Regions from separate parts of the Pantoea alhagi genome, predicted to be linked through region 2. Evidence: predicted binding sites of a transcription regulator. Region 2 holds the regulator's gene; the other holds the start of a gene.
The links. The regulator LexA, encoded in region 2, represses DNA repair genes until DNA is damaged. The targets are predictions, from matches to a motif close to TNCTGTATGTACATACAGNA.

Region 1 (16,126 bases), 1.9 Mb from region 2:
CCATACAGCCCGTACCGGCAGAGGTAATTGCCTGACGATAGGTATGATCCATTACATCGCCGGCAGCAAAAACGCCTGGGATGCTGGTCTGCGTTGCGTTGCCCTGCAAACCTGACTGCACTTTAATATAGCCATTTTCCAGCTCCAGCTGTCCGGCGAAAATAGCGGTATTTGGGCTGTGCCCGATAGCGATAAACAGGCCCGCGACATCCAGCTCTTCCGTGGTTTCGCTGTTCTGCGTGCCGCGCAGACGCACGCCGGTTACGCCCATTTGATCGCCCAGCACTTCGTCCAGCTCGCGATGGGTGTGCAGCACGATATTGCCGCTGCTGACTTTTTCCATCAGGCGATTGATCAAGATCTTCTCGGCGCGGAAAGTCTCGCGACGGTGAATCAAGTGAACTTCAGAGGCGATATTAGAGAGATACAGCGCTTCTTCAACAGCGGTATTGCCGCCGCCCACTACGGCAACTTTCTGCTTACGATAGAAGAATCCGTCACAGGTCGCACAGGCGGAGACGCCTTTACCCTTGAACGCTTCTTCGGAAGGCAGGCCCAGATAACGGGCAGAAGCGCCGGTAGCGATGATTAGCGCATCGGCAGTATATTCGCCGCTATCACCAACCAGACGGAACGGGCGGTTTTGCAAATCAACCGTGTGAATATGATCGAAGATGATCTCGGTATTAAATTTCAACGCATGCTCATGCATACGTTCCATTAACCGCGGACCAGTTAGATCGTCAGGATCGCCAGGCCAGTTCTCAACGTCGGTAGTGGTGGTTAGCTGGCCGCCTTTTTCCAGGCCGGTAATCATTACCGGATTCAGGTTAGCGCGTGCAGCGTAGACGGCTGCGGTATAGCCCGCCGGACCAGAGCCCAGAATAAGCAATTTACTGTGTTTGGCCGTGCCCATGAGATCCTCATTAGTTAACTGGCAACATGGAGCCAGATTGTAGGGAATTTAATGACGCAAAAAAAGCGTTCTGCGATTTTGTTAACAATTGATGCAACAGGTTTCACCGATAACATGGGGCAGGAAAGAAAAGCAGGCGTAAAAAAAGCTTCACAGCAAATAAATTGCAGGCAAAACGCCCAAAATAACCGGTTAAAAATGGTGGTACGCGCCACGGGCTGGCATGTTCTCCTGATTTTCAATGTTTTGCTTTGACAATCGCCTGCGCTTTTGCGAAAACATTGTGGGAAGCAGAGAATATTTGGGCTATGTAAACAGAGTTTCGTACCAGCTTTTGCGTACAACGCCGAATAAACTCAGTCTGTCATTCGTAATGACGCATGGTGTGGACAGACAGCATGCGTCATGCGGATGGGCGCTGCAATAGCAACAGGCTCTATGTCTTCACTGACGAAAGACCCTGCACATTGATTTCGTTCAGGGTATGGCAGGTAAAGGGAAGGAATGAAGAGAGACAATAATAATGGTAGACAATAAAAAACGCCCCGGAAAAGACCTCGACAGAATAGACAGAAATATCCTGAATGAACTGCAGAAGGATGGTCGTATTTCTAACGTGGAGCTTTCAAAACGCGTTGGCTTATCGCCCACGCCATGCCTTGAACGCGTACGCCGCCTGGAACGTCAGGGCTTTATTCTGGGCTACACCGCGTTGCTCAATCCTCACTATCTCGACGCATCATTGCTGGTTTTCGTTGAGATTACTCTGAATCGCGGTGCGCCGGATGTGTTTGAACAATTTAACGCCGCCGTGCAAAAACTTGAGGAAACTCAAGAGTGTCACCTTGTTTCCGGTGATTTTGACTACCTGCTGAAAACCCGCGTGCCGGATATGTCCGCCTACCGTAAACTGCTGGGTGAAACCCTGCTGCGCCTGCCGGGCGTTAACGATACGCGTACTTACGTGGTGATGGAAGAAGTCAAACAGAGTAACCGTTTGGTTATTAAGACGCGATAACACAGGACAGGTGCAAAACCTGGTGGTATTCGGTACACTCCTGTGAATTCATACAGGCACAGCGTCGGTTAGCCCGGCGCTGTTTCCTTCATAGTTTACAGGTACCTGGAGAGTTCTCTTGAGCCAGGAATATACAGAAGATAAAGAAGTGTCACTTAAGCCGCTTAGTAGTGGTCGCCGTCTGCTCGAAGCGTTGCTGATCCTTGTTGCGCTATTCGCTGTCTATTTGATGGTGGCGCTGGTTAGTTTTAATCCCTCCGATCCCAGTTGGTCTCAGACCGCCTGGCATGAACCTATTCATAATTTGGGCGGCAACGTCGGGGCCTGGCTGGCCGATACGTTACTGTTTATTTTTGGGGTGATGGCATACGCCATTCCGCCCGTGATCCTGGGTCTGTGCTGGATCACTTTTCAGCAGCGCGATCGCCAGGACTATATCGACTACTTTGCCGTGGGCCTGCGTCTGATAGGCGTGCTGGCGCTGGTGGTGACCACCTGTGGTCTTGCCGCGCTGAATGCTGATGACATTTGGTACTTTGCCTCTGGCGGGGTGATAGGCAGTCTGGTCAGTAACGCAATGGTGCCGTATTTGAGCGGTGCGAGCGGGACGCTGGCCTTGCTCTGTCTGTGGGCAGCGGGGTTAACCCTGTATACCGGTTGGTCCTGGCTGACGATTGCCGAGAAAATCGGTGCGGTGGTCATGGGTGTGCTGACCTTTGCCAGCAATCGCTCGCGCAATGACGAAGCCTGGCATGAAGAGGATGACTATCGTCCGGCACCCACGATTAAAAGCGCGGTTCAGCTGGATGAGGATGATGACATTCTGCTGTCGCCGCCGCGCAAATTGCACGCTGTGGAAGATGATACGGAAGAAGAGGATCCCCTGTTTGCTAAAGCGCCGGTCGCTAACAGCGCCGCGATGACCCAGGCGAACGCCGAAGCTTCTGCATCCGCTCAGCCGGTAGTTCATGCTATGAATGAGCAGAACGATTCTGTGCCGACTCAGGCGGAACAATCAGGTCCGGCACAGCCGGTTGTGCCAGCGCGCGATAACGTCGCGCCTGTAAACGTATCCCCTGCGCCTGCCACAGTTGCGCAAACCGAGAGCGTAAGCGCTGCGCCGCCGCTTTATCGTTTTGAAATGCCTCAGCAGTCAATCGACGTCTTCACGCCTAGTGCAGAAGACGATGGCCCGCAAATGGGTAACTGGCAGGAGGCGACAACCTCATCACCAGCGCCAGTTACTGCTACTGCCGCCGCTACGCAAGCAGGTGCCGTTCCTTTTATGCCGGTCAGTGCACCTGAAGAGATTAATCCGCAGATTAAACAGGGCATCGGTCCTGAGCTTCCGCGTCCGAAACCGGTGAAATTGCCTACGCGCCGTGAACTCGCTTCTTTTGGCATTAAGCTGCCTTCCCAGCGTCTGGCAGAGGAAAAAGCGAAGCAGGAGGCCCAGCAACAGGCTCTGTCTCAGCCTGCCGATGCGCAGTCAATTGCCGAAGACGAACACCAGTTACGTGATGCGTTTATGGCACAGCAGCAGGCGCGCTATGGCGCAGACTATGCCTCTGACGAGGATGAGGGTGCATTGCAGCAAGAGGCGCTGGCGCAGCAGTTCGCACAACAGCAGCAGCAGCGGTACGCACATCCTGAACCGGCGGTGCCTGAGGCTCAGCAAGTGGGTAACGTTCAGCAGCGATATATGCAGCCAACGCAGCCCGATATTACTTATCAGCCGCAGCAGAATACGCTACAGCCGCGCAGTGAACATCTGGCAGATACGCCTCCTCAGGAGGCTGCAACGCCGCCGCGCGATACGCCAGCCTTTACGATCGATCCTGCTGCCGCTTTCGATTTTTCACCAATGAAAGATCTGATTGATGATGGCCCAGGCGAGCCGCTGTTTACCATTGCCGCTACGCCTGAGCCAGAGACACCGGCAGCGGAGCCGCAGTGGCAGCAGTCGGCATCAACAGAGCCGCGTTATGCCTCTCAGCCGACGGATGTCCCGGCACCGCAGGTGACGCAGCCGAGCGAACCGGTTCAGCGCCCCATCGAGCCGCCCGTTTCTCAATGGCAAAGCAGCGCGTCATCAGCCTTTACGCCTGCGGCCGTAGATGTTGCGCCACAGCCTGAAAACCACGACTCGCTAACGGATAGCCTGATTCATCCTTTCCTGATGCGTCATGAGCAGCCAACCTATAAACCGACTACGCCATTGCCGACGCTGGATCTGTTAACCTCGCCGCCGGCAGAAGAAGAACCGGTAGATATGTTTGCGCTGGAACAGACTGCCCGCCTGGTTGAAGCGCGGCTGGCTGACTATCGGGTAAAAGCCGAAGTGGTCGGCATTTCGCCAGGGCCGGTGATCACCCGCTTTGAACTGGATTTAGCCCCGGGCGTCAAGGCCGCACGCATTTCTAACCTGTCACGCGATCTGGCCCGTTCACTTTCTGCGGTCGCAGTGCGCGTGGTGGAGGTGATCCCCGGCAAGCCTTATGTCGGCCTTGAACTGCCGAATAAGCATCGTCAGACCGTTTATCTGCGCGAAGTGCTCGACTGCGCCAGCTTCCGTGATAATCCTTCGCCGCTTTCTGTGGTGTTGGGTAAGGATATTGCAGGCCAGCCGGTGGTGGCCGATCTGGCCAAAATGCCTCACCTGCTGGTGGCCGGTACTACCGGTTCCGGTAAATCGGTAGGCGTAAACGCGATGATCATCAGTATGCTTTATAAAGCGACGCCGGAGCAGGTGCGCTTTATTATGATCGATCCGAAAATGCTGGAGCTCTCGGTTTATGAAGGTATCCCACATCTGTTAACGGAAGTGGTCACCGACATGAAAGATGCGGCCAACGCGTTGCGCTGGAGCGTTGGCGAGATGGAGCGTCGCTATAAACTAATGTCTGCGCTTGGCGTACGAAATCTGGCGGGTTACAACGAGAAAATCGAGCAGGCGGAAGCGATGGGACGACCTATCCCGGATCCATTCTGGAAGCCTGGCGACAGTATGGATACGCTGCCGCCGACGCTGGAGAAGCTGCCCTATATCGTGGTCATGGTGGATGAATTCGCCGACCTGATGATGGCGGTAGGCAAAAAAGTGGAAGAACTCATTGCGCGTCTGGCTCAGAAAGCGCGTGCAGCGGGGATTCACCTGGTGCTTGCTACGCAGCGTCCGTCGGTAGATGTGATTACCGGCCTGATTAAGGCTAACATTCCGACGCGTATCGCCTTTACCGTATCCAGTAAAATTGACTCCCGTACGATCCTTGATCAGGGCGGTGCGGAATCCCTGCTGGGGATGGGCGATATGCTCTATATGCCGCCAAACTCCTCGATTCCGGTGCGTGTTCACGGTGCCTTTGTACGCGACCAGGAAGTGCATGCGGTGGTACAGGACTGGAAAGCGCGTGGTCGTCCGCAGTATATTGAAAGCATTACGGCGGGCGAAGAAGGCGACGGTGGCGGCCTGGGCCTGGATGGCGGCGACGAAGAGTTGGATCCGCTGTTCGATCAGGCAGTAGCCTTTGTGGTGGAAAAACGCCGTGCTTCGATTTCTGGCGTTCAGCGTCAGTTCCGTATCGGTTATAACCGCGCCGCGCGTATTATTGAGCAGATGGAGGTACAGGCTATCGTCTCTCCGCCTGGGCATAACGGTAACCGTGAAGTTCTTGCGCCGCCGCCGCACGAAATGTAATAAAACAGCGTTTGTGCTGTCAGACGCTATACGGGCCGGTAAAATCCGGCCCGTTGTTTATTTAAACATCAGAAACGGCTAACCGCGTCGCTTTCAGTATTTTCTCCTGTCAGGAAGCGAATTGTCAGTCTAATGTGTAATAAGGCCGCCTGATGCGGAATATAACGACTTAAAAAGGAATCGGTAGTCATGAAAAAATTAGTACTTGCTTGCGGTTTACTTTCAGCGTTGACCTCCGCCGGTGCGCTGGCCGATGCTTCCAGTGAATTACAGCAGCGTCTGGACAAAGTCAGCAGCTTCCACGCCAGCTTTAGCCAGAAGGTTACCGACAGCAGCGGTTCGAATGTTCAGGAAGGTGAAGGGGAAATGTGGGTAAAACGTCCCAACCTGTTTAACTGGCATATGACCGCGCCGGATGAGAGCGTTATTATTTCAGACGGTAAAACCCTGTGGTTTTACAATCCTTTCGTGGAGCAGGTCAGCGCTACCTGGCTGAACAGCGCCACCAGCAATACGCCGTTTATGCTGATTGCCCGTAATCAAAGCAGCGACTGGAAACAGTATAATGTGAAACAGCAGGGCGACAATTTTGAACTGACGCCGAAAACAGACGCCGGTAATCTCAAACAGTTTATGATTAACGTTTCTGGTAACGGCACCATTAATCAGTTCAGCGCCATCGAGCAGGATGGACAGCGCAGCAGCTACGTGCTGAAAAGCCAAAATAATGGGCCGGTCAGCGCAGATAAATTTACTTTTACGCCACCGAAAGGGGTGACGGTAGACGATCAACGTCAGTGAGGTTGAGTTGAGTAATCTCTCCCTTGATTTTTCTTCCGGGCAGTTTCAACCGTTGGCCGCGCGTATGCGGCCAACCACGCTGCAACAGTATATCGGACAGCAGCATCTGTTGGCCCCGGATAAGCCGCTAACGCGCGCTATTGAAGCAGGCCATCTCCATTCAATGATCCTTTGGGGCCCGCCCGGCACCGGAAAAACCACGCTGGCTGAGCTGATTGGCCGTTACGGCAATGCCGACGTCGAACGAATTTCTGCCGTTACCTCCGGCATTAAAGAGATACGCGAAGCGATTGAACGCGCACGTCAAAATCGTCAGGCAGGGCGGCGTACCATTCTGTTTGTGGATGAGGTGCATCGGTTCAATAAAAGCCAACAGGATGCGTTTTTACCCCATATAGAAGACGGTACCATTACCTTTATTGGCGCAACCACGGAAAATCCATCCTTTGAGTTGAATTCCGCGCTTTTATCGCGCGCGCGCGTTTATCTGCTGAAATCCCTGACGACAGAGGATATCGAAACGGTATTGCAGCAGGCGCTAACCGATAAAGAGCGCGGGCTGGGCAAAGAGGATATCGTCCTGCCTGACTCAACCCGCCGGATGATTGCCGAGCTGGTGAATGGCGATGCGCGCCGCGCGCTGAATACGCTGGAAATGATGGCGGATATGGCCGAAAGCGATGCGCAGGGCAAACGGGAATTAACGCCGCAGCTGTTAAATGAGGTATCCGGCGAACGCGCAGCGCGTTTTGATAATAAAGGCGATCGCTATTACGACCTGATTTCAGCGTTGCATAAATCAGTACGCGGCTCTGCTCCTGACGCTGCGCTCTACTGGTATGCCCGTATCATTACGGCGGGCGGCGATCCGCTCTATGTTGCGCGTCGTCTGCTGGCCATCGCTTCTGAAGATGTAGGAAATGCCGATCCACGAGCGATGCAGGTGGCAATTGCCGCATGGGATTGTTTTACCCGTGTCGGCCCGGCAGAAGGCGAACGCGCTATCGCCCAGGCGATTGTTTATCTGGCCTGCGCACCGAAAAGCAATGCGGTGTATACCGCCTTTAAGGCCGCGCTGCGCGATGCGCGTGAAAAACCCGATTTCGATGTGCCGGAACATCTGCGTAATGCGCCAACGAAATTAATGAAGGAGATGGGATTGGGCAAGGCGTATCGTTATGCGCACGATGAGCCAAACGCCTATGCCGCCGGCGAAGACTATTTCCCTGCTGAGATGGCGCAAACGCGTTACTACCAACCCACCAGTCGCGGGCTGGAAGGTAAAATTGGCGAAAAGCTCGCCTGGCTTGCGGAACAGGATCAAAATAGCCCGACAAAACGCTACCGCTAACCCAGACGTTGCGGTAAGGTTAGCGCAATAGCCGGGTGGATCCTGAAGGAACGCTTTGGTTCAAAACCTTTTTTTAATCACAGTAAGCACAGGATAAGCATGCTCGATCCCAATCTGCTGCGTAACGAGCCAGACGCAGTCGCAGAAAAACTGGCACGCCGAGGATTTAAACTGGATGTGGAAACGCTGCTCTCTCTTGAAGAGCGCCGTAAAGTGTTGCAGGTAGAAACGGAAAACCTGCAGGCTGAGCGTAATGCGCGTTCCAAATCCATCGGGCAGGCTAAAGCGCGCGGGGAAGATATTGAGCCGCTGCGTCAGGAAGTTAACGCGCTGGGCGAGCGTCTGGATGCGGCTAAAGCCGAACTGGATATCTTGCAGCAACAAATCCGTGATTTTTCTCTCGCGTTACCGAATCTGCCTGCAGATGAGGTGCCGCTGGGCAAAGATGAGACTGAAAATCAGGAAATTCTGCGCTGGGGCGAGCCGCGCCAGTATGATTTCCCGGTACGCGACCACGTTGACCTTGGCGAAATGGCAAAAGGGCTGGATTTCGCCGCTGCTGTTAAGCTGACCGGTTCCCGTTTTGTGGTCATGCAGGGGCAGATTGCGCGTCTGCATCGTGCGTTGGGTCAGTTCATGCTCGATCTGCATACGCAGCAGCATGGCTATACCGAAACCTATGTGCCTTATCTGGTTAACCATGCCACGCTGTTTGGTACCGGACAGCTGCCTAAATTTGGCGAAGACCTGTTTCATACCCGCCCGCTGGAAGAGGAATCAGACAGCAGCAACTATGCGCTGATCCCAACTGCCGAGGTGCCGCTGACCAACCTGGTCCGCGACGAGATCGTTGAGGAAGAGTCCCTGCCGATTAAACTCACCGCCCATACGCCTTGCTTCCGTGCCGAAGCTGGCTCCTATGGCCGTGATACGCGTGGACTGATCCGTATGCACCAGTTCGATAAAGTTGAGATGGTGCAGATTGTTCGTCCGGAAGACTCCATGCAGGCACTGGAAGAGCTGGTGGGCCATGCGGAAAAAGTGCTGCAGCTGTTGAATCTGCCTTACCGTAAAGTGCTGCTTTGCACCGGTGATATGGGGGCCAGCGCGGCGAAGACTTACGATCTGGAAGTCTGGCTGCCGGCGCAGGATACTTACCGCGAGATCTCTTCCTGCTCTAATATGTGGGATTTCCAGGCTCGCCGTATGCAGGCGCGCTGCCGCAGTAAGAATGATAAGAAACCGCGTCTGGTTCATACGCTGAATGGCTCAGGCCTGGCAGTAGGTCGTACGCTGGTGGCGGTGCTGGAAAACTATCAGCAGGCTGATGGCCGTATCGAAGTACCAGAAGTGCTGCGCCCTTATATGGGCGGATTAACCATGATTGGTTAATAGCTTTCGTGAACTATCAGGCCCGCTGCTAATTCCGGCGGGCTTTTTTTATTAAAATAAATATATCGTTATCTTTCGCAGCAATAAATATAATTCCCTGATTTACAAGGGCGGCTTTCTTTTTCTGTATAAACTTTATTCTGCAAAAATCTTTTCAGGATAAAAATATTAAATCGGCCCAGGGCAAATTGTGCGGCGTGTAAATCGGGCAGATTGACTTTAAAAACAAGAGTGGCAATATTCGCGCACTTTCTCTTTTCTTCCCTGTGATTTAGCCAATGTTCACCTGGTCTCGTCCCGTTGTGCTGTTGCTCTGCGGCTTGCTGCTGCTGACAGTTTCTATTGCCGTGCTTAATACTCTCGTGCCTCTGTGGCTGACACACGATAATCTTCCCACCTGGCAGGTAGGCGTGGTTAGCTCATCTTATTACACGGGTAATCTTATCGGGACTTTACTGGCGGGCTGGCTGATTAAGCACTATGGATTTAATCGCAGCTACTATTTTGCTTCGCTGGTTTTTGCTGTCGCCACGGTAGCGCTGGGGCTGAATGAGGGCTTCTGGAGCTGGACGCTTTGGCGCCTGGTAGCAGGTATTGGCTGCGCCTGGATTTGGGTGGTAGTGGAAAGCGCATTGCTTTGTAGCGGCACGTTGCGTAATCGCGGTCAGCTGCTGGCTGCCTATATGATTGTTTACTATCTTGGCACGGTCGCCGGTCAGTTGCTGGTAAGTAAAGTCTCTACCGAATTGCTGAACGTTTTGCCCTGGATCACCGCCGTGATTGTCGCTGGCGTACTGCCGGTTATCTTTATGAAGATCACCACTACCGCGAGTGAGGAAGATGGCGCGCCGGGTCGCATGTGGCCAATGCTCCGTCGCCGTAGCTCACGGCTTGGCATCAACGGTTGCATTATTTCCGGCATTGTACTTGGCTCGTTGTATGGCCTGATGCCGCTCTATCTTTCTCATCAGGGGATCAGCGACGCTAACGTCGGCTACTGGATGGCGTTACTGGTGAGTGCGGGCATCGTAGGGCAGTGGCCGGTAGGGCGTATGGCCGATCGTTACGGTCGTCTGCTGGTGCTGCGCGTGCAGGTGTTTATTGTGATCCTCGGCTCGATTGCCATGCTCAGCAATATGGCTATGGTTCCGGCACTGTTTATCCTGGGCGCTGCCGGCTTTACGCTTTATCCGGTAGCCATGTCATGGGCATGCGAGACGGTTAAGCACCATGAACTGGTGGCGATGAATCAGGCTCTGCTACTGAGCTATACCATTGGCAGCCTGGCAGGGCCGAGTATGACGGCGATGCTGATGCAAAACTACTCCGATCGCTTACTGTTTGTGATGATAGCCGCCGTTGCGTTCATCTATTTGGTTATGCTGCTGCGTAAAGCAGACCATCATATTACGCCTGTGGCGCAGGCATAATCAGAATAAAAAAGGGCGACGGTGAGGTCGCCCTTTTTAGTGGGTTACGGATTAATACATGACCTTATGACCGTACCCTTCCAGAATATGTTTGATGCGTTCCATCGTGTCAGACTTGGGCGGTTTAACCCCGTCCAGCTTATATTCTTCCCCCATGGCGATCCATTTATGCTTGCCTAACTCGTGATAGGGGAGCAATTCAATCTTTTCGACGTTTTGCATATCGCGCGTAAATTCGCCAAGGCGATGCGCGGAGTCATCGTCATCGGTATAGCCCGGCACGATGACGTAGCGTATCCAGGTTCGAATGCCTTTTTTAGCAATATAGCGGGCAAAGTCCAGGGTGCGATGATTAGAGACACCAACCAGAATTTGATGAACATCGTCATTAATCTGTTTCAAATCGAGCATCACCAGATCGGTCACCTCCAGCAGCTCATCAATCACCGGATCGTAACGACGTACAAAGCCATTGGTATCAAGACAGGTATGAATACCTTCCGCCTTACAGGCGCGGAACCAGTCGCGAACAAAAGCGGCCTGCAGTATCGCTTCACCACCAGAGGCTGTGACGCCGCCGCCGGAGGCATTAATGAAATGGCGATAAGAAAGAACATCGCTCATCAGCTCTTCTACCGTAACCTCTTTCCCGCCATGGGTATCCCAGGTATCGCGGTTATGGCAGTAAAGGCAGCGCATCAGGCAGCCCTGAAAAAAAGTAATGAAGCGGATGCCTGGGCCATCAACGGTACCACAGGATTCGAATGAGTGAATACGACCGACGGATGATGACATTGCGATGCGTTCTCCAAAGTGAACCTGCCCGGCAGGTGACGCAGTCTTTAATGGCTGCTGCGTTAAGTGAGTCTGTTTTGCCAGATGACCCCAGTATAGATCTCTGGCAAACCAGGCTGCTGGTAAAAAGGCTCCCGCAGGAGCCTTTTATTAGCACAAGGGGCGATTACAGCGACTGGGTGAAAGTACGTGTAATAACATCCTGTTGCTGTTCTTTAGTCAGCGAGTTGAAACGTACCGCATAACCTGAAACGCGAATGGTCAGCTGCGGATATTTTTCCGGATGATCCATCGCATCCATCAGCATTTCACGGTTCATGACGTTAACGTTAAGATGCTGACCGCCTTCAATCGCCGCTTCGTGATGGAAGTAACCATCCATCAGACCCGCCAGGTTAGTTTTACGCACATCGTCATCTTTACCCAGCGCGTTCGGTACGATAGAGAAGGTATAAGAGATACCATCTTTAGCGTAAGCAAACGGCAGCTTAGCGACAGAAGTCAGCGAGGCTACCGCGCCTTTCTGATCGCGACCGTGCATTGGGTTTGCGCCGGGCCCGAAAGGTGCGCCAGCACGACGGCCATCCGGGGTGTTACCGGTTTTCTTACCGTAAACCACATTGGAAGTAATGGTCAGCACTGACTGAGTCGGTACGGCGTTGCGGTAGGTATTCAGTTTCTGAATTTTCTTCATGAAACGTTCAACCAGGTCACAGGCCAGATCATCAACGCGCGGATCGTTGTTACCAAACTGCGGATACTCACCTTCGATTTCAAAATCTGTTGCCAGACCATCTTCATCGCGAATCGGTTTTACTGTGGCATATTTGATAGCTGAAAGTGAGTCTGCCGCTACGGACAGGCCGGCAATACCACAGGCCATGGTGCGGTAAACGTCACGGTCATGCAGTGCCATCAGCGCCGCTTCATAGCTATATTTATCATGCATATAGTGAATGATATTCAGCGCGGTGACATACTGTTTAGCCAGCCAGTCCATAAAGTGGTCCAGACGAGCCATTACGGTATCGAAATCCAGCACATCGTCCATGATCGGCGCTTCTTTCGGGCCGACCTGCATTTTCATTTTTTCATCGACGCCGCCATTGATTGCGTACAGCAGCGTTTTGGCGAGGTTGGCGCGTGCACCGAAGAACTGCATCTGTTTGCCGACAATCATCGGGCTTACGCAGCAGGCGATGGCATAATCATCATTATCAAAGTCCGGACGCATCAGATCGTCGTTTTCATACTGGACGGATGAGGTGTCGATAGAGACTTTAGCCGCATATTTTTTAAAGTTAATCGGCAGCTGTTCTGACCACAGAATGGTCATGTTCGGCTCCGGAGACGGCCCCATAGTGTACAGGGTGTTCAGGAAGCGGAAGGTGGTTTTTGTCACCAGCGTACGACCATCCAGGCCCATACCTGCCAGGGATTCCGTTGCCCAAATCGGGTCGCCAGAGAAGAGCTCATCATATTCCGGTGTACGCAGGAAGCGCACCATACGCAGTTTCATCACCAGGTGGTCAATCAGCTCTTGTGCTTCCTGCTCACTCAGTTTACCTGCCTGCATGTCGCGTTCGATAAAGACATCAAGGAAGGTTGAAACACGGCCAAAGGACATCGCTGCGCCGTTTTGTGATTTCACTGCAGCCAGATAGCCGAAGTAGGTCCACTGTACTGCTTCACGCGCATTGGTTGCCGGGCGAGAGATATCGCAGCCATAGCTTGCTGCCATCTCTTTCAGCTGGCCCAGCGCACGATGCTGGTCGGCAATCTCTTCACGCAGACGAATAGTCGCTTCCAGATTAACGCCATTGATTAGATCGTCCTGCAGGGAGGTGAACTGTGCAAATTTATCCTGCATCAGATAATCGATACCGTACAGCGCGACACGACGGTAGTCGCCGATAATACGGCCACGACCATACGCGTCCGGCAGACCAGTCAGCACGCCAGATTTACGGCAGCGTAAAATTTCCGGAGTGTAAACGTCAAACACGCCTTGGTTATGGGTTTTACGGTATTCGGTAAAGATTTTTTTCAGCTGCGGATCCAGCTCGCGGTTATAGGCTTTGCAGGAACCTTCCACCATTTTGATCCCGCCAAAGGGGATAATGGCGCGTTTCAGCGGAGCGTCAGTCTGTAAGCCGACAATTTTTTCCAGGCTCTGATCGATATAGCCTGCATCATGTGAGGTGATGGTTGCTGCAACGCTGGTATCAAAATCAACCGGCGCATGGGTACGGTTTTCAATTTTGATGCCTTCCAGCACTTTGTTCCACAGCTGGGTTGTTGCATCGGTAGCACCGGCCAGGAAGGATTCATCTCCTTCATACGGCGTATAGTTTTTCTGAATAAAATCGCGAACGTTAACTGATTTCTGCCATTCACCTGCGGTAAAGCCTTCCCAGGCGGCAGCCAGTTTCTCATTGAGCTCGGTCATGATATACCTACCTTCTGATAAAAGTTCTTTTTTGGAGCCAACAGAAAATTCTCTGCCGGCTCGAATTCGTTATGTTTTTACAGCTAGCGCGCACCGTTGCCGCGCAGATAAATAACCCAGTAGGTTAGCCCTACCAGCAGTCCACCACCGATAATGTTGCCAATGGTGACGGGGATCAGGTTATCCATGATGAAATGGCTTAGCGTCAGGTTTGGAAACTGCGCGGCCGTTGCGCCCGTTGCCTGCCAAAACGCCGGTGATGCAAAATCATGAATAACGATTGCCATTGGAATCATGAACATATTGGCGATGCTGTGCTCGAAACCGCAGGCAACGAACATCGCGACGGGCAGGGCCATGGCAAGCATCTTGTCTGTCAGGCTGCGGCCTGAGTAGCTCATCCAGATTGCCAGGCAAACCATTAAGTTAGCCAGCGTACCGAGGCAGACAGCCTCAATGAAAGAGTGATGCATTTTATGGTCGGCGGTTTGTAAGACATTCAATCCCCACGCGCCGTTAGCCACTTCATGCTCGCCGGAAAACCAGATAAGGCCGACAAAAAACAGCGCGCCAAACAGGTTGCCGATATAAACGTTTATCCAGTTACGAGCCAGTTGACCCCAGCTAATGCGTCCGCTGGCTTTCGCTACAACAATTAAAACGGTTGAAGTAAACAGATCTGCACCGCACACCACGACCAGCATAAGCCCCAGCGAAAAACAGAGGCCGCCAACCAGTTTTGCCAGGCCATAAGGAATATCAGCCGTGCCTGTTGTTGCGGTAATATAAAAAACGAAGGCGATGGAAATAAATACGCCTGCGTTGATGGCCAAAAAAAAGGTAATTAAAGGATGTTTTGTGGCTTTATAAACGCCCGCTTCTTCAGCGACTTTCGCCATTGCCTGGGGCAATAATAAATTGAAAGGGTTGTCAGCATTCACACTAACGTACTCCCATAAAATATTGTCGTAGAGATACTAACAAAGGAGTATTTAGTGAAAATTGATTTAGATCATATTAGCCGAGTGGCTGAAAAGGATTAATCGCCATAAACACACGGTTTTTCTAGCTATGTTGCTGATAATTAACGATAAAAATTATTTTAAATTATGCACTTAAAATTGAATTAGGCATTTAATGCACAATACGAAATGGTTATATAAAAATATATTACTCATTAAATGTTAGCGAATTGAAATTCAAAATAACCGATTGGCAACATTGCGCTAACTAAAAAGCCAGCTGGGTTCATCAGCTGGCTTCGATTTTAGAAAAACAGGACTATTTACTTCCAGTTATTACGCTTGGCCTGCTGCAACTTTTCATAAGCAGCCAGCAGAGCCTGATGAGCAGGGAACGCCTGCAGATCAAGATCAACAGGCTGCAGACCATAAAAAGGCGTCTCACCGTTGATAGCGGCAGAAGCGGCTTCAACAGCCTCAGCACCATACATCCTGACAAAGGCATGATAATACTGGGTCGGGTCGCGCTCTTCTTCCTGGGAAAGCAGCAGGAGCGTTTGCAGGCAGCGATAGTAGTTAGCACGTTCAGCAGAGAAGACCGAACCATTAAACTCCATTGTCCACTCAGTCCAGATTAACGCCTGATCAAGATCGCCGCCAGCCAGAGCCAGCATCGCTTTTAGCTCGCCGATACGCAGGGTATACCAACCATTATCTTTACCGGTAGCCAGGCCAAGCAGCTCACGGACGCGAGTAAAATCATCATGTCCTTCTTCATCTAACTGCTCGATCAGCGCCAGATAATCTGCTTGATCCCATTGGCTGCCAGGCAGCGCTAACACCGTTTCACGCAGGTTTGCGCCCATATTGTTATTTGCCAGCAGCAGATCTTCCGCCGGATAAATATCAGACATGCCCGGAACAATGATGCGGCAGGCGTAAACATCCAGATGCTCATAATCCGCAATATAGACTTCTTTATCTTCAGCCTTGAAAATAGCCATCAGCGTCGCGAATTCTTGTTCTGTGCTGCCGTCAAAGCGCCAGTCTACAAACGGATAGTCAGACTCTTCTTTGAACAAATCCCATGAGATTGAACCGCTGGAATCGATAAAGTGCGTCTCCAGGTTAGCATGTTCCGCCACCTCTTCATCATCGAAAGTCGGCGGAGTAAAGACATCCAGATCCTTCAGGCTACGACCCTGCAGCAGCTCCGTTACGGTACGCTCCAGCGCCACGCCAAAATCGGGATGAGCACCGAATGAAGCGAAGCAGGTGCCATTGGTCGGATTAAATAACACGACGCAAATAACCG
Region 2 (16,126 bases):
GATCCGGCAGGCGTAGCACCACTGCTGTGTGCTGGCATTACCACCTGGTCCCCGCTGCGCCACTGGAACGTGGGTCCGGGTAAAAAAGTCGGTATCGTTGGCCTTGGCGGTCTGGGTCATATGGGCGTAAAGCTGGCACATGCCCTGGGCGCGCATGTGGTGCTGTTTACCACTTCGCCGTCTAAAATCGAAGACGGCAAGCGTCTGGGCGCTGATGAGGTGGTGATTTCTAAAGATCCACAGCAGATGGCGCAGCACGCTAACAGCTTCGACTTTATTCTGAACACCGTTGCGGCGCAGCACGACCTTAATCCGTTTATCAACCTGCTGAAGCGCGATGGTAATATGACGCTGGTTGGCGCACCGGAAAACGATCATCCGGCACCACACGTGTTTGATCTGATTTTCAAACGTCGCAGCGTGGCGGGCTCACTGATTGGCGGCATCGCTGAAACTCAGGAGATGCTCGATTTCTGCGGCAAGCACAATATCACTTCCGATATTGAGCTGATTGCCATGAACCAGATTAACGAAGCCTATGAACGTATGCTGAAAAGCGATGTGAAATACCGCTTTGTTATCGATATTGATACGCTGCGTCAGGAATCTGCCGCCTAAAAATCTTGTCGCTGCGGCCAGTCCGCAGCGACAGTTTAATGATTTCCCGCCGCTTTGGTCGCCAGCGCCTGCTGTAGCGACGCATCCACCAGATAGTAAATTTGCGAATCTTTCAAACCGCCATCCAGATAAAGCGTGCTCCAGTGAGATTTGTTCAAATGCGCACTGGGAAAAACGTCGGCATGCTGCTGCCGCAGTAGATCGGCCAGCGCCGGAGAGGTTTTTAGCGATACGGCCGGCCGCCCTTCTGGCTCATGCACCATGGCAAATAGCACGCCGTCCGCCAGGATTTGCGTTGCCTTCCAGTCGCTGTGGACGCGCTGTTCCGCGCCCGCTTTACTCATACAATATGACAGCAGATCTGACGTATTCATTTTTACTCTCCTTGCAGCGTGGCGATAATGCGGCGTGAACCGCCCTGTATGCGATGTTCCCCCAGCCAGATGCCCTGCCACGTACCTAACACCAGGCGCCCACGGTTAACCGGCAGCAATAGCGAAACGCCAAGCAGCGATGATTTAATGTGCGCAGGCATATCATCCACGCCCTCATAGTCATGCTGGTAAGGCGCATTTTCCGGCACCTGCCGCATAAAATGCTGCTCCATATCGCTGCGTACTGTGGGGTCGCAATTCTCATTTAACGTTAGTGAGGCGGAAGTATGCTGTAGCAGCAGATGCAGTAGCCCGGTATTGATTTCACGCATTACCGGCAATTGTTCGATAATCTCATCGGTAATCAGGTGAAAGCCGCGCGCTTTTGCGCTCAGCGACAGGGTCTGTTGGTGCCACATAACGCCATACTCCTTTTTAAAAGACTCCGTTAAGTGTGCAGCATGTGGCGCAAAGGTAAACCTGCAAAAGATAAAAATTATTAATGGCCTGGACGTTACGGTTCGCTTTAGCCGCCTCGTTATTGCGCGTGTTTAAGAGGAATATGCTGTACTGAAGAGGCTACATTTCCCGATGGCCGGGTAAGCGGGGAGTCTGGCAACGGAATAATGATAAAAGGCGGCTGGCACCGCCTTTTACTACTGCGCTTACATCACTGCCGCGAAAGCTTCTGCGACCTGATGAACATTGTTACGATTCAGGCCCGCTACGCACATGCGTCCGCTGTGAATCAGGTAAATGCCAAATTCTTCACGCAGACGATCGACCTGCTGAGCGCTCAGTCCGGTATAGCTGAACATGCCGCGCTGTTTCAGCAGATAATCGAAGTTTTTGCCGGGCAGCGCGGCGCTCAGTGCCGTTACCAGCGCCTGGCGCATATCCAGAATACGCAGACGCATCGCTTCCACTTCCGCCAGCCAGTTGGCCTTCAGCGCTTCGTCATTCAACACACAGGCCACGACCTGAGCGCCAAAGTTTGGCGGTGAAGAGTAGTTGCGGCGCACCGTGGCCTTAAGCTGCCCCTGAACCCGCGCCGCCTCTTCCGTATCCGCACAGACCACCGACAGGCCGCCGACGCGTTCGCCGTATAGCGAAAAGATTTTTGAGAAAGAGTTGCTGACCAGCGCCGAAATCCCCGCAGCGGCGATGGCGCGAATAGCATAGGCATCCTCTTCCATACCGGCCCCGAAGCCCTGATAGGCAATATCCAGGAAAGGGATCAGCTGCTGCGCCTGCAACGCTTCAACAACGCGATCCCACTGCGCATTGGTCAGATCGGCACCGGTCGGGTTATGGCAGCAGGGATGCAGCAGCACCACGCTCTGAGCGGGAAGCGACTTCAGCGTGGCAAGAAAATCATCAAACTTAACGCCGTTGGTTTGCGCGTCATACCAGGGATAGGTATGCACATCAAAACCGGCACCCGCGAAGATCGCCACATGGTTTTCCCATGTCGGATCGCTGACCCAAACCTGCGACTGCGGGAAATAGCGCTTCAGGAAATCCGCCCCCACTTTCAGTGCGCCGGAACCGCCCACGGTTTGAATCGTTGCAATGCGTTTTTCCTGTAGCGCCGCGTGCTGCGCGCCAAACAGCAACGGTGCAATCGCCTGGCGATAGCTGGCCAGCCCATCCATCGGCAGATAGAGTGATGCCTGTTGCGGTTGGGCATTCAGACGCGCTTCCGCTTCGGCTACCGCCTGGAGTTGCGGAATAATGCCCTGCTCATTGTAATAGAGGCCAATACTCAGGTTAACCTTATGCGGGCGCGGATCCTGCCTGAAGGTCTCCATTAACGTAAGAATCGGATCGCCAGCGTAGGCATCAACTTTCTGAAACACGGTAAATCTCCCTAGTGATAGTCTCTTTTATCAGCTCAAACTTCATAACGCCCGGGCCGATGGTTCATCGCGATAATCAAATTCAGCATCAGCGCGCCAGCGATTGACGCCGCCAGCATCGGCAGCGAAACCACAAACAATGAGGCCAAAACCACGCAGCTGTCTACCGCCATTTGCAGCTTACCGGCACGAATGCCAAAGCGATCCTGCAACCACAGGGCAAGAATATTGATGCCGCCCAGGCTGGCCTTATGACGAAACAACACAATAAACCCAACGCCCATAATAATGTTACCGAACACTGTCGCATAAAACGGGTTAAGCGCGTCAAAATGAATGAAAAGTGGATGCAGCCGGGTAAAGAGTGAAACCAGCGCGACGGCGCAGAAAGTTTTGGTGGTAAATGCCCACCCCATGCGCTTTACCGCCAGCCAGTAGAACGGCAGGTTAATAACAAAAAACAGCGTGCCAAAGGAAAAAGAGGTCAGATAGCTGATCAGGAAAGCGATGCCTGCCGTACTACCGGTCAGTGCGCCGGCCTGCTTTAACATGACCACACCAAACGATACCATCAGCGTGCCGAACAGCAGCGCCAGCGCATCTTCCAGCAGCGTGTGCGGAACGCGGGCGGGTTGAACGATATTATCCATAGGGCTGTTTACCGAAGAAAAAGATAACGCCCAGCAAGAATCGCACCATAACGGCAGGCTTTAGCGGCATAAATTGATGCTTTGCCAGTAAGCACCTGATTAAATAAATAATTTAACTGCACGTTACATGCTCTCGTTAGCCTTATGATGCTTAAGTTACGCACCCTGAGCGCTATTTATGCACAAGCTGCGCACTTAACTACGCCGAATGCACTCTAACTGTGCATCAGGCACTTTTTTGGTGCAGCGGCGCGGGCGCGGCAATGGTCAGACCGTTCTCTTTCAGCCGGTTTAGCACCACAGAGGTTTTAACGTGCGATACGCTGCGATGCCCCGCCACCAGCTCGCTGATTAATGCGCTTAGCTCAGCCAGGCTGTTAACGGCTACCTTCAGGAGATAATCCGCATCGCCAGTGGTTTTATAAGCGTCCACAATGGCGCTTTGCTCTGCCACCATGCGGTGAAAGCTCTCTACGTAATCGGAAGTGTGATTAATCAGGCGCACCTCAATCAGGCCAATCATACCCAACCCAACGGCGTCAGGTGAGACGCGCGCATGGTAGCCCAGAATAAGATTTCCCTGCTCAAGGATGATGCGGCGGCGGGAACACTGCGAGGCGGACAGGCCGACCAGGTCGCTCAGTTCCTGATTGGTTAAGCGTCCGTTGGCCTGGAGTAAGGTCAGAATTTTCAGATCGTAATCGTCAAGCTGTGCCATCTTGGTTTGCCGCTCTTAGCGCTTAAATCGTTACAGATAAGCGCAATTAAGCGGCAAATGTCCAACACAATTTTTTGATGACCCAATGAGATGCACAAAACGTGCATGCTATTCGTCATCGTATTGCGGCCCGGCATAGTTGTCAAAACGCGACCACTGACCATTAAAGGTCAGACGTACCGTGCCGATCGGACCGTTACGCTGTTTACCGATAATGATCTCAGCGATCCCTTTCATATCGCTGTTCTCGTGGTAAACCTCATCACGATAGATAAACATGATCAGGTCAGCATCCTGCTCGATCGAGCCAGATTCACGCAGATCGGAGTTTACCGGACGTTTATCCGCGCGCTGTTCCAGCGAGCGGTTAAGCTGCGACAGCGCCACCACCGGCACATTCAGCTCCTTTGCCAGCGCCTTCAGCGAGCGGGAAATCTCAGCGATCTCCAGCGTACGGTTGTCAGAAAGTGACGGTACGCGCATCAGCTGCAGGTAATCGATCATAATCAGGCTTAAGCCGTTATTCTCACGGAATATGCGTCGCGCACGCGAGCGCACTTCCGTTGGCGTCAGGCCAGAGGAGTCATCAATATAGATGTTCTTTTTCTCCAGCAGGATGCCCATGGTGCCGGAAATACGCGCCCAGTCCTCATCATCCAGCTGGCCGGTACGAATGCGTGTCTGGTCGACGCGTGACAGCGACGCCAGCATACGCATCATAATCTGCTCGCTGGGCATCTCCAGGCTGAAGATCAACACCGGTTTTTCATGCAGCATCGCGGCGTTTTCGCACAGGTTCATGGCGAAGGTGGTTTTACCCATTGACGGACGCGCCGCCACGATAATCAGGTCGGAACCCTGCAAACCGGCGGTTTTTTTATTGAGATCCTGATAACCGGTATCTACGCCGGTTACGCCGTCATGCGGCTTCTGATACAGCGACTCGATGCGTGAAACGGTCGCTTCAAGAATCTGCTCAATATTTTTCGGGCCTTCATCTTTATTCGCGCGCTGTTCGGCGATTTTAAAGACGTTCGACTCAGCGAAATCCAGCAGATCTTCGCTGCTGCGCCCCTGCGGATCATAACCGGCATCGGCGATCTGGTTCGCTACCGCGATCATTTCGCGCACCACCGCTCGCTCGCGAACAATATCGGCGTAGGCATTGATGTTTGCCGCGCTGGGGGTATTTTTTGACAGCTCCGCCAGATAGGCGAAGCCGCCGACCATATCCAGCTCGCCGCGCTGCTCCAGCGAATCAGAAAGCGTAATCAGGTCGATGGGCTGGCTGGCTTCCAGTAGCCGCTGCATTTCACTGAATATCAGACGATGAGGGCGACTGTAGAAGTCTTCGGCCACCACGCGCTCTGAGACGTTATCCCAGCGCTCGTTGTCCAGCATCAACCCGCCCAGCACCGACTGCTCCGCTTCCAGCGAATGGGGCGGCAATTTCAGCCCTTCTACCTGGCGATCGCGAACCTCGTTGGATTTGTTGGTGGGTTTATTTCCTGCCATAGTGAATGCAATACCGAGTGTGTGAGTGACGCGCAAGTATACCCGTTTTTCGCCTGCTTGACGTCATGTCGTAACTGGAAACCAGCAGGAGTGGTAATGGCAAAACGTATTCAAATCGCCCAGTATGGCGGCCCGGAAACGCTGCAATGGATCGACTTCAATCCCTCCGACCCTGATGACGATGAAGTGCAGGTAGAGAACAAAGCTATCGGCATCAATTATATCGATACCTACGTACGCTCCGGACTTTATCCTGTGCCTGAGCTGCCTTCCGGTATCGGCACCGAAGCCGCAGGCATGGTAACAAAAGTTGGCAACAGGGTTACGGCGATCAAGCCCGGCGATCGCGTGGTTTACGCACAGTCTGCGCTGGGCGCCTACAGTGAAATTCATAATGTGCATCAGGATAAGATTGCGCTGTTGCCTGATGCCATCTCTTTTGAACAAGCGGCGGCCTCGTTTCTGAAGGGGCTTACCGTACACTATCTGCTACGGCAAACGTATGAAGTGCAGGCAGATGAGATCTTTCTGTTTCACGCAGCGGCTGGCGGTGTAGGACTGATCGCCTGTCAGTGGGCAAAGGCGCTGGGCGCGCATTTGATCGGGACGGTTGGCTCTGCGGAAAAAGCGCGGCTGGCTAAAGATCGCGGGGCCTGGGCAACAATCAACTATCGTGAAGAGGATATCGCGCAGCGCGTTAGCGAGCTGACCGATGGTAAGAAGGTACGCGTGGTTTACGATTCGGTAGGCAAGGCAACCTGGGAAGCCTCGCTTAACTGCCTGCAGCGACGTGGCCTGATGGTCAGTTTCGGTAATGCATCCGGTCCGGTGACCGGCGTTAACCTGGCGATTCTGAACCAGAAAGGGTCGCTTTACCTGACGCGCCCTTCACTTAACGGTTATATCACCACGCGGGATGAGCTGCAGCGCGCCAGTAACGATCTGTTTTCGATGCTTGCCAGCGGCGCGATTAAGGTGGACGTTCCGGAAAGCCAGCGCTTCCCCTTACGCGAGGCGCAGCGCGCGCATACGCAGCTGGAAAACCGCGCAACGCAAGGTTCCAGCCTGCTGATCCCCTGAGCCGCCGGAAGTACAAACAATAAGGGCTTCCCGAAGGAAGCCCTTTTGCTTTTTTTAGTTCGCACTGTTGTAGGGTACAGCAACGATAATGTGTTTCGACTCAACGAGAAATAGTCTCGCAGAATTCATAAGTAAAAAATATGTTTAATTGCGAAAAATAACGAAGCAAAATGTCACTCTGTGATCTATGCCTCATATTAGTCGTATTTATATAGCTAACTTATTGATAATTAGCACACTAAAGGTCTTATTCTGATAGCACGCGTAAGCGTGGAAATAAAAAGCCCGTACGGCAGCCGCACGGGTTTTAACATAAGCAAAACAAATCAGACCTCGGCGGTCATCTTATCTGCGACCAGCGACAGCGCTTTTTCAACGACCTCTATCCCTGCTCCGGGCTTATGCGCATTCTCGCTTAAATAACGACGCCACTGTCGCGCGCCGGGAATCCCCTGGAACAGACCCAGCATATGGCGCGTAACATGACCCAGATAAGTTCCCTGCGCCAGTTCGTGCTCAATATAAGGATACATGGCGCGGACCACAGCAACCGGATCGGCATCCGGCGCGGTGCTGCCAAACAGTACGCGATCGACCTGCGCCAGCAGACCGGGGTTCTGATAGGCTTCGCGCCCCATCATTACGCCATCCAGATGACGTAAATGCTCCTGCGCTTCCTCCAGCGTTTTCACGCCGCCGTTAATTGCCATTGTTAGCCCGGGGAAGTCACGCTTGAGCTGATACACGCGCGGGTAATCAAGCGGAGGAATTTCACGGTTCTCTTTCGGGCTAAGGCCAGAGAGCCAGGCTTTGCGCGCATGGATAATAAAAGTATCGCAGCCGCCCTGCTGGGCTACCGTGCCGATAAAATCGCAGAGAAATTCATAGCTATCCCGATCGTCAATACCGATGCGGGTTTTAACCGTGACCGGGATAGAAACCACGTCACGCATCGCCTTAATACAATCGGCAACCAGCGCCGCCTCCCCCATCAAACAGGCACCGAAGCGTCCGTTCTGCACGCGATCGGAAGGACAACCCACGTTCAGGTTGATCTCGTCGTAGCCGCGCGCCTGCGCCAGTTGCGCGCACTGCGCCAGCGCCGCCGGATCGCTGCCGCCCAGTTGCAGGGCAACCGGATGTTCTGCCTCGTTATAGGCCAGATAGTCGCCTTTGCCATGAATAATGGCGCCGGTGGTAACCATTTCGGTATAGAGCAGCGTATTACGCGTCAGCTGACGATGAAAATAACGGCAGTGACGATCGGTCCAGTCGAGCATCGGCGCGATAGAAAAACGCTGGGAGGAGAAAAGAGCGCTGTTTTTAGCGACGCTGTCGGGCAGAGCCGTTGATATTTCTGAATTTTGAGGCATTTTTTAACTTTTTGATGTTTCCGTTCCCTGCCAGTCTGCAGCAGGCACGGAGGAAAGAGTAGAATAAAAGATAGCCTATTATAACATAGCGCAGAGTCAGTGCACGGCCTGCAACTCTGCTTTCCAGTGTCACGGATATTATCGCAACGAGAAAAAATAGCCTTTCGTACGCGACGGGAAATAACAGACCGTTAGATATATTAAAGCTCCTGTTATTGAGAGCCTTACAAAATGGCTGCTGCCTCAGACGATTTTTGCAATTAAACCAGGTCGCCTTTTATTTACTTAGGTATCGGAATTAAGCTTATCCCCACCGGCAGAATAGGTTTTTTCCACTGTGATAGATAACCTACCATCGTGGCATATTTACCTTCATACCAGGTCACAGGGTTCATAAGATAAGAGGTAAGTTTCAGATTTTGATTTTTTTCGGGCTGATAATTCCCCGCCCTGATCTCTATTCTGGCAGTGGTTTTTTTACCGCTGGCAGGCTGACGCACTTTCCGATAACTGCTTACGTTAATTTTATTCAGCAATAATCAAGGCGTTAAAAGGCGGGAATATAATGTGTTTCAGAGCGTAGCAGATAAAGTCAGGGTTGCCTTAAAGCACAGCCCTGCCTTCTCAGCCAGCCGCGCCGTTTCCGACGCGGCTCGTTTGGTTTTATCAGAAAGAGAAGCCCAGCTGCGCCATCGCGCCCCAGGTATCGTCTTCCCCTACGGAACCGGCAAGATCAAGGTGAACACGGTTATTAAACGGCGAAATACCAAAACCTGCACTGACGACATTGACGTCGTTAGACTTCATATCGGCATGATAGCCGCCGCGCAGCTGCAACCAGTCAAGAACGCGATACTCCACCCCGACGCCCGCGTACTGGCTATCAGCCTGGGATTTAAAGCGTTTGGTACGGGTAGCATCCACATCCAGGCTGGCAGTCAGCTTTTCGGTATGCCAGGCTGCACCGGCAGTCACCAGCGGGCGAATCTGGTAAGTATCGCGATAGCCGTTTACCTCTTTCGTCTCAATATCGCGTGAAATCAGGTTTTGCGCACTCAGACCAAAGGTCCAGTTCTCGCCCACGTCGGTAGAGAGACCGGCATCCAGGTTAAAGCCGGTATCGTTGGTACGGTACTCGCTGTCAGTGACTTTATCTTTATCGAAGTTATAAACCGAGGCGCGATAGTTATACAGGCGAGTTTGCTGCAGCTTTGGCGTAATACCTACCGAGACTGCCTGCTCGCCGATTTTAAACTCATGCGCTACCGCAATGCCGTAATCCGCAACAATCGCCGCCACGCCGGTGGCGCTGGAACGCAGCAGATACTGATCGCCCGCCTGAGGAAAGCGTGTACCATTGGCTACAGCGTCAAGATAGTCGATATCGCTTTGTGCCACATCAGTATGCAGATGTACCGTGCCGTAGGCTTTCGCCACGAAGGCAAACGGCAACGTTTCATTAGGCACCGCAACTACAATAGCGGCACCGGCTGAGCCGTCAGCTTTATTACCACGCAGGTCGCGCAGTTGATTGGCCAAATCACCAGAGGCGGAACGCACATTGTTGATCACATCAAGCGCGCCTGCAGGATCCGTCAGCAGATCCCCCGCGTCAAAATCATCAAAGACATTTTGGTAGCGATCAACGGTATCGGTCACATCATCGATCTTATCGACCATCTTGTCTTTATCGCTGATCTGCACCCCAACAGATGGCAGGATAACGCTTACGTTATCTTCCGCACGGCCTTTGGTAAGCAGCGCCGGGTTAGTTAGCGGTGCGGTCGTGTAGTTGGATGAGGCAACGCCGGTACCGCCCATCGCATCATTACGGGCATCAAAGTAACTGCCAGCCGCCAGGGAAGAAAAAGAGGTAAAGATTAACGGCACTAATACCGCCGCAGGAGAAAGCTTCAAGGAATGAATGTTTTTCTTTGTCATTATCAGACGCCACCCAAATAAGCTGAAAGTAAGAAGGAAATCGCTGGATGAATGATGACCAGTAATTGCCTGTTTTATTAACCTGAACTCAGGCCTTTTTCCCCGGCTTATCAGAGGATTGCTGCTTTTTTGAGCAATCAGTAGCTTAATTTGTCTTTTAGAATTATTAGCAGTTTAGCTTTTCTGCAGTTATTAAGCCTGATTGAACATTAGCTGGATCTTTTTCCTACTGCAAACTGGAAACAGCGCTTTTTTAGATGCCACCAAAAAAGCTAACGCAGTCGCCAGGATTATCAGGCTGTTGTTAGCCCGCTGTAGCGGAGATCTATGTTTTTTTGGCGCTTTTAGATACCTTTCAGGCGTCAAATCAGAAAGGCACCTGGCTGTTTACAGCTAAAGAAAGAATAAAGTGGGCTAAAGCAAATTATAAGCGGCGGACTCATTGTACCGACTTGAAAGGGTACTCTTTTATCCAGCTAATGTTTGTCTGGTAAGCAGCCGATGAATAACGCTGTTGGCGATTTGGCAATCATTTTGTCTGTTAACACCCGTGTGATAAAATAACATTTCAATCGCCCGGAGAAAGATTATGAGCGTATCACCTTCACAACAGATTCTGTCGCAGGCTGAAAAAATTTGTCTGCAACGCAACGTGCGCCTGACGCCGCAGCGTCTGGAGGTGTTGCGTCTGATGGCTGAACAAAACACAGCTATCAGCGCCTATGATCTGCTCGATCTGCTACGCGCCTCTGAGCCACAGGCCAAGCCGCCCACTATTTATCGTGCGCTCGATTTTCTACTGGAGCAGGGGTTTATTCACCGCGTTGAATCCAATAACAGCTACGTGGTTTGTCATCATTTTGAGGAACCTCGACATACTTCAGCGATGTTGATTTGCGATCGCTGCGGTACCGTCAGCGAACAACATGCGCAGGGAGTGGAAACCGTTCTCCAGTTGCTCTCTCAGCAGAGCGGCTTTTCGCTACGTAATAGCGTGATTGAAGCTCACGGGCTGTGTGCTGGCTGTAAAGATGTGGAAAACTGTCAGCATCCGGAAAACTGTACGCACGATCACAGCGTAACCGAGAAAAAACGCGGGCGATAACGAGGCACAAACTTGTGGCGGGAAAGTGGAATGGATGGCACATTCCATGTGCCTGCGGGTGGGAGCATCATCCTGAAAAAAGCGCTTACCAGCGATGGTCGCGGTTATTGGTTTCCCAATCGCTTACTTCTTTTTCCGCTTCGTCTTTTGCATAGCCGTAGCGTTCCTGAATTTTACCGACCAGCTGATCGCGTTTACCTTCAATAACGGTCATGTCATCATCGGTCAGCTTGCCCCATTTTTCCTTCATTTTACCTTTAAACTGTTTCCAGTTACCGCCGGCTTCGTCTCTGTTCATCGTTTTGTCCTCTACCTTGGGTGTTAACAGCTTTTGGCTATCAGCGGAATTATCTTCGGTAAAAACGCTGATTCCCTGTGTTTGACACTTTTAATAGTAGTAGAACCACATGATTTTGCTGTTAAACAGCGGGGCATGCGCTTTAAAAACGTCCCAGGAGCCGTCAATTATGCTGAAAAGCCAGCGAATTCAGTTAATAAGCGTAACCGTAAGAAATGTTTCAAAGGGTGAACCAGTCGCCCCGTCGCTGGTAACGATGCCATACCCACCCCAGCGTTAACCCACGTAGCAGTAAAAAAACGGTGACAGCCAGCCAGAGACCATGATTGCCCAGTTGCGGAACAGTTAACAGCGTCAGGCCAAACCCCAACGCCGCCAGCGCCATGCTGTTGCGCATTTCTCGTCCACGCGTTGCGCCAATAAACATGCCATCCAGCAGATAGCACCAGACGCCCACAACGGGTAACAGCATTTGCCACGGTAAATAGCGATCCGCCAGCACTTGCAGCTGGGGCAGAGAGGTAAGCAGCGAAACAATCTCCCTGCCCCAAAGGGCATATCCCACGGCAAATAACAGCGCTACCAGCCCCGCCTGACGACAGGCTGCAATCCATACCTGACGTAGCTTAGCGCTGTTGCGTGCGCCAAAAGCCTCGCCTGAAACCGCCTCAACCGCATAGGCAAAGCCATCCAGCGCATAAGCGGTAAAGGAGAGGAACATCAGCAATACCGCGTTGACCGCCACGACCTCGCTGCCCATGCGCGCACCCAGAATCGTCACCGAGGCAAAACACAGCTGCAGCAATAGCGAACGCAGCATAATGTCGCGGTTCAGCCGCAGTAACCGGCGCGCATCGCCTTTCAGTCCATTTTTCAGGTGCGCAAAGGTGATCTGACGCAGGCGCAGCACATGCCATACCAGACCCAGCCCCACCAACAGCGTTATCGCTTCTGCAATTGCGGTAGCCGCCGCCGCTCCAGTCACGCCCCAGCCAAGGCCGATAACAAACCACAAATCCAGCAAAATATTAACCAAATTGCCGACAATCAGCAGAATAACAGGCGCGCGCGCATACTGGACGCCAAGCAGCCAGCCAAGTATTACCAGGTTTGCCAGCGTTGCAGGCGCGCTGAGCCAGCGAATATGAATAAAGCGCTGAGCCTGTTCCAGCACCGCCGGACTGCCGCCAACCAACTGCGCCGCCAGAGCGCTTAGCGGCCCACGCAGCAGGATAAACATTATCCCGGCGATAATGGCAATGAATAAGGGTTGTATCAGGGCGCGAGCCAGTGCCTGCTTATCGTTGGCGCCAAACGCCTGTGCGGTCAGCCCGGTGGTACTCATTCGTAAGAAAAGCAGCAACATAAAAACAAAGCTGGTAGCCGTAGTGCCTACGGCAACGCCGCCAAGATAAACGGGGCTGTCGAGATGACCAATAACGGCGGTATCCACCAGACCCAGCAGGGGGACGGTAATATTTGAGAGGATCATCGGCAGCGCCAGCCGCCAGAGGTGTTTATCGGTCACAGAAAAGAAGTGCATGGCAATCCGCAGAAAAAATATGGCGACAAGCCACAGCGGTTATCGCCGGAATCAGGACTACAGGGGAAGTAAGTGGCAGCCAGCAGGCCGCCACTGAGTCATTACAGCCAGTCGCCGTTACGAATAACGCCAACGGCCAGACCTTCGATCGTCAGCGTCTGCTGTTGCAGATCGACCACAATCGGCTGGAAATCATTGTTTTCTGGCAGCAGCTGCACAGTATTGCCCTGACGCTTCAGACGTTTCACAGTGACTTCATCATCAATGCGCGCCACGACCACCTGGCCGTTACGGACATCCTGCGTTTTATGTACTGCCAGCAGATCGCCATCCACAATACCGATATCTTTCATCGACATACCGCTGACACGCAGCAGAAAGTCTGCGTGAGGCTTAAACAGATTAGGGTCAACCTGGAAGCGGCTTTCGATATGCTCCTGCGCCAGCAGCGGTTCACCGGCGGCAACGCGGCCAATCAGCGGCAGGCCGTTTTCTTCTTCGGCCATCAGACGGATACCGCGCGAAGCGCCAGACACCATTTCAATCACGCCTTTACGCGCCAGCGCTTTCAGATGTTCCTCTGCGGCGTTAGGGGAGCGAAAGCCTAACTGGGCGGCGATTTCCGCACGTGTTGGCGGCATACCTGTCTGATTAATGTGATCGCGAATCAGGTCATAAACCTGTTGCTGCCGAGCCGTTAAGGTTTTCATCCCGCCCCCTGGTTGTTTATACAGTCGCTGTGAGTATATACAGGTATTGGTGGAATGGAAACCGAAAGCTGTGTAAAAAACAACTCTTTATCCATTATGGAAACCCTATCGAATATATGACCACAGCAGGGTTACCCAAACAAAAAGGGCCATTATGATGCTGAGCAGTACCGCCGCTGACCCCATATCTTTAGCCCGTCCGGACAGCGGATGAAGCTCACTGCCGATGCGGTCCACCACCGCTTCGATAGCGCTGTTAAGGATTTCGACGATAATAATGAGAAACACAGAGCCAATCAGCAAAACGCGCGTGATGGCATCAACATCAAGCCAGCAAGCGATGAGCACCGCCGCCAGCGCCAGCAGCGTTTCCTGGCGAAACGCCGCTTCATGCTGCCATGCTGCCCGCAGGCCTTTCCAGGAATATCCGGCCGCCTTAATGATGCGGGTAAGGCCCGTTACGTTATTTGCCATCTTCAGGGAACCCTTTGCAATGTTTAACGTCAATGTCAGGGTGCAGCACTAATTGCAACACCACAGATCTTCAATGCGCTTTCTGGTATGCTTGCGGCGCTTTGCTAACAAGAGGCTTCATGTTGTCTATGTCAGGTTGGCGTAAACTTTATTATAAGTTACTGAATTTACCACTAACATTTTTAGTTAAGAGTAAGGCAATTCCGGGCGATCCGGTATCAGAACTGGGAATCGATACGTCGCGTCCCATTATGTATGTGCTGCCTTATGATTCAAAGGCCGATCTCCTTGCGCTGCGCACCCAGTGTCGCCTGCACGATCTGCCCGATCCGCTTGATCCGCTGGAGATAGACGGCGCGCTGTTGCCGCGTTACGTCTTTATTCATGACGGCCCACGCGTGTTCCCCTATTTTGTGCCGAATCAGGAATCAGTGAAACTGTTTCACGACTACCTCGATTTGCACCGTAATAACCCGAACCTCGACGTGCAGATGGTACCGGTTTCGGTGATGTTTGGCCGTGCGCCGGGCCGTGAGGTGCAGGGCGAACAAACCCCTCACCTGCGCGAGCTGAATGGCGTACAGAAATTTATTGCTGTGCTGTGGCTGGGGCGCGATAGCTTTGTGCGTTTCTCACCGATGGTTTCTCTGCGTCGTATGGCGACAGAACACGGCACCGATAAAACCATTGCCCAGAAGCTGGCGCGCGTGGCGCGCATTCATTTTGCCCGTCAGCGTCTGGCTGCCGTAGGCCCGCGCCTGCCGGTACGCCACGATCTGTTTAATAAGCTGCTGCAGTCGAAGGCCATTGCCAAAGCGGTAGAAGATGAAGCGCGCAGCAAAAAAATCTCTCAGGAGAAAGCGCAGCAGAATGCTATCGAGCTGATGGAAGAGATCGCAGCTGACTTTTCCTATGAGATGATCCGCCTTACCGACCGCGTGATTGGCTGGACATGGAGCAAAATCTACCAGGGCATCAACGTCAGCGGCGGCGAACGTATTCGTCAGCTGGCACTGGATGGTCACGGGCTGGTTTATGTGCCCTGCCACCGCAGCCATATGGATTATCTGCTGCTCTCCTATGTGCTTTATCATCAGGGGCTGGTACCGCCGCATATTGCTGCCGGCATCAACCTTAACTTCTGGCCGGCCGGGCCGATTTTCCGTCGTCTCGGCGCGTTCTTTATTCGTCGTACCTTTAAGGGCAACAAGCTCTACTCCACGGTGTTCCGCGAATATCTGGGCGAGCTGTTCAGCCGCGGCTATTCGGTTGAATATTTTGTCGAAGGCGGACGTTCACGCACCGGCCGTCTGCTCGATCCGAAAACCGGTACGCTGGCGATGACAATTCAGGCGATGCTGCGTGGCGGTAACCGTCCGATTACCGTGGTGCCGGTATATATCGGCTATGAGCACGTAATGGAAGTGGGCACTTACGCCAAGGAACTGCGCGGCGCGGCTAAAGAGAAAGAAGGCTTTATGCAAATGCTGCGCGGCCTGAGCAAGCTGCGTAATCTGGGCCAGGGTTATGTCAACTTTGGCGAGCCGCTGCCGCTGGTCAATTATCTTAACAAGCAGGTGCCGGAGTGGCGCGATTCGATCGATCCCATCGTCGCGCAGCGTCCACAGTGGCTGACGCCAGCGGTAAACGATATCGCCCAGCAGATTATGGTGCGTATTAACAACGCCAGCGCCGCCAATGCGATGAACCTGTGCGTTACCGCACTGCTCGCCTCACGTCAGCGCTCGCTCACCCGTGAACAGCTTATCGAGCAGCTGGAGTGCTACCTCGATCTGTTGCGCCATGTTCCCTATTCGCCGGATGCCACCGTGCCGGATATGACGCCGGAAGCGCTGCTGGAACATGCG

Region 1: a site for LexA is predicted at 1,973-1,992, ahead of B1H58_RS00255 (DNA translocase FtsK 4TM domain-containing protein). Genes of this name have one in related genera too.

The regions. Positions count from the first base shown of each region.
Region 1 is NZ_CP019706.1:52,995-69,120, reverse strand. It holds gene trxB (thioredoxin-disulfide reductase) at 1-916, opposite strand, end outside; gene B1H58_RS00265 (hypothetical protein) at 968-1,171, shown strand; gene lrp (leucine-responsive transcriptional regulator Lrp) at 1,440-1,934, shown strand; gene B1H58_RS00255 (DNA translocase FtsK 4TM domain-containing protein) at 2,053-5,631, shown strand; gene lolA (outer membrane lipoprotein periplasmic chaperone LolA) at 5,821-6,432, shown strand; gene B1H58_RS00245 (replication-associated recombination protein A) at 6,440-7,783, shown strand; gene serS (serine--tRNA ligase) at 7,883-9,175, shown strand; gene B1H58_RS00235 (MFS transporter) at 9,454-10,605, shown strand; gene pflA (pyruvate formate lyase 1-activating protein) at 10,657-11,400, opposite strand; gene pflB (formate C-acetyltransferase) at 11,567-13,849, opposite strand; gene focA (formate transporter FocA) at 13,933-14,790, opposite strand; gene ycaO (30S ribosomal protein S12 methylthiotransferase accessory factor YcaO) at 15,135-16,126, opposite strand, start outside.
Region 2 is NZ_CP019706.1:1,958,632-1,974,757, reverse strand. It holds gene B1H58_RS09275 (NAD(P)-dependent alcohol dehydrogenase) at 1-618, shown strand, start outside; gene B1H58_RS09270 (MmcQ/YjbR family DNA-binding protein) at 654-992, opposite strand; gene B1H58_RS09265 (secondary thiamine-phosphate synthase enzyme YjbQ) at 995-1,411, opposite strand; gene B1H58_RS09260 (amino acid aminotransferase) at 1,658-2,851, opposite strand; gene B1H58_RS09255 (YitT family protein) at 2,887-3,501, opposite strand; gene B1H58_RS09250 (Lrp/AsnC family transcriptional regulator) at 3,728-4,219, opposite strand; gene dnaB (replicative DNA helicase) at 4,328-5,734, opposite strand; gene B1H58_RS09240 (quinone oxidoreductase) at 5,831-6,814, shown strand; gene dusA (tRNA dihydrouridine(20/20a) synthase DusA) at 7,141-8,187, opposite strand; gene B1H58_RS09225 (conjugal transfer protein TraF) at 8,854-10,128, opposite strand; gene zur (zinc uptake transcriptional repressor Zur) at 10,718-11,233, shown strand; gene B1H58_RS09215 (CsbD family protein) at 11,319-11,531, opposite strand; gene dinF (MATE family efflux transporter DinF) at 11,752-13,074, opposite strand; gene lexA (transcriptional repressor LexA) at 13,176-13,784, opposite strand; gene B1H58_RS09200 (diacylglycerol kinase) at 13,890-14,258, opposite strand; gene plsB (glycerol-3-phosphate 1-O-acyltransferase PlsB) at 14,387-16,126, shown strand, end outside.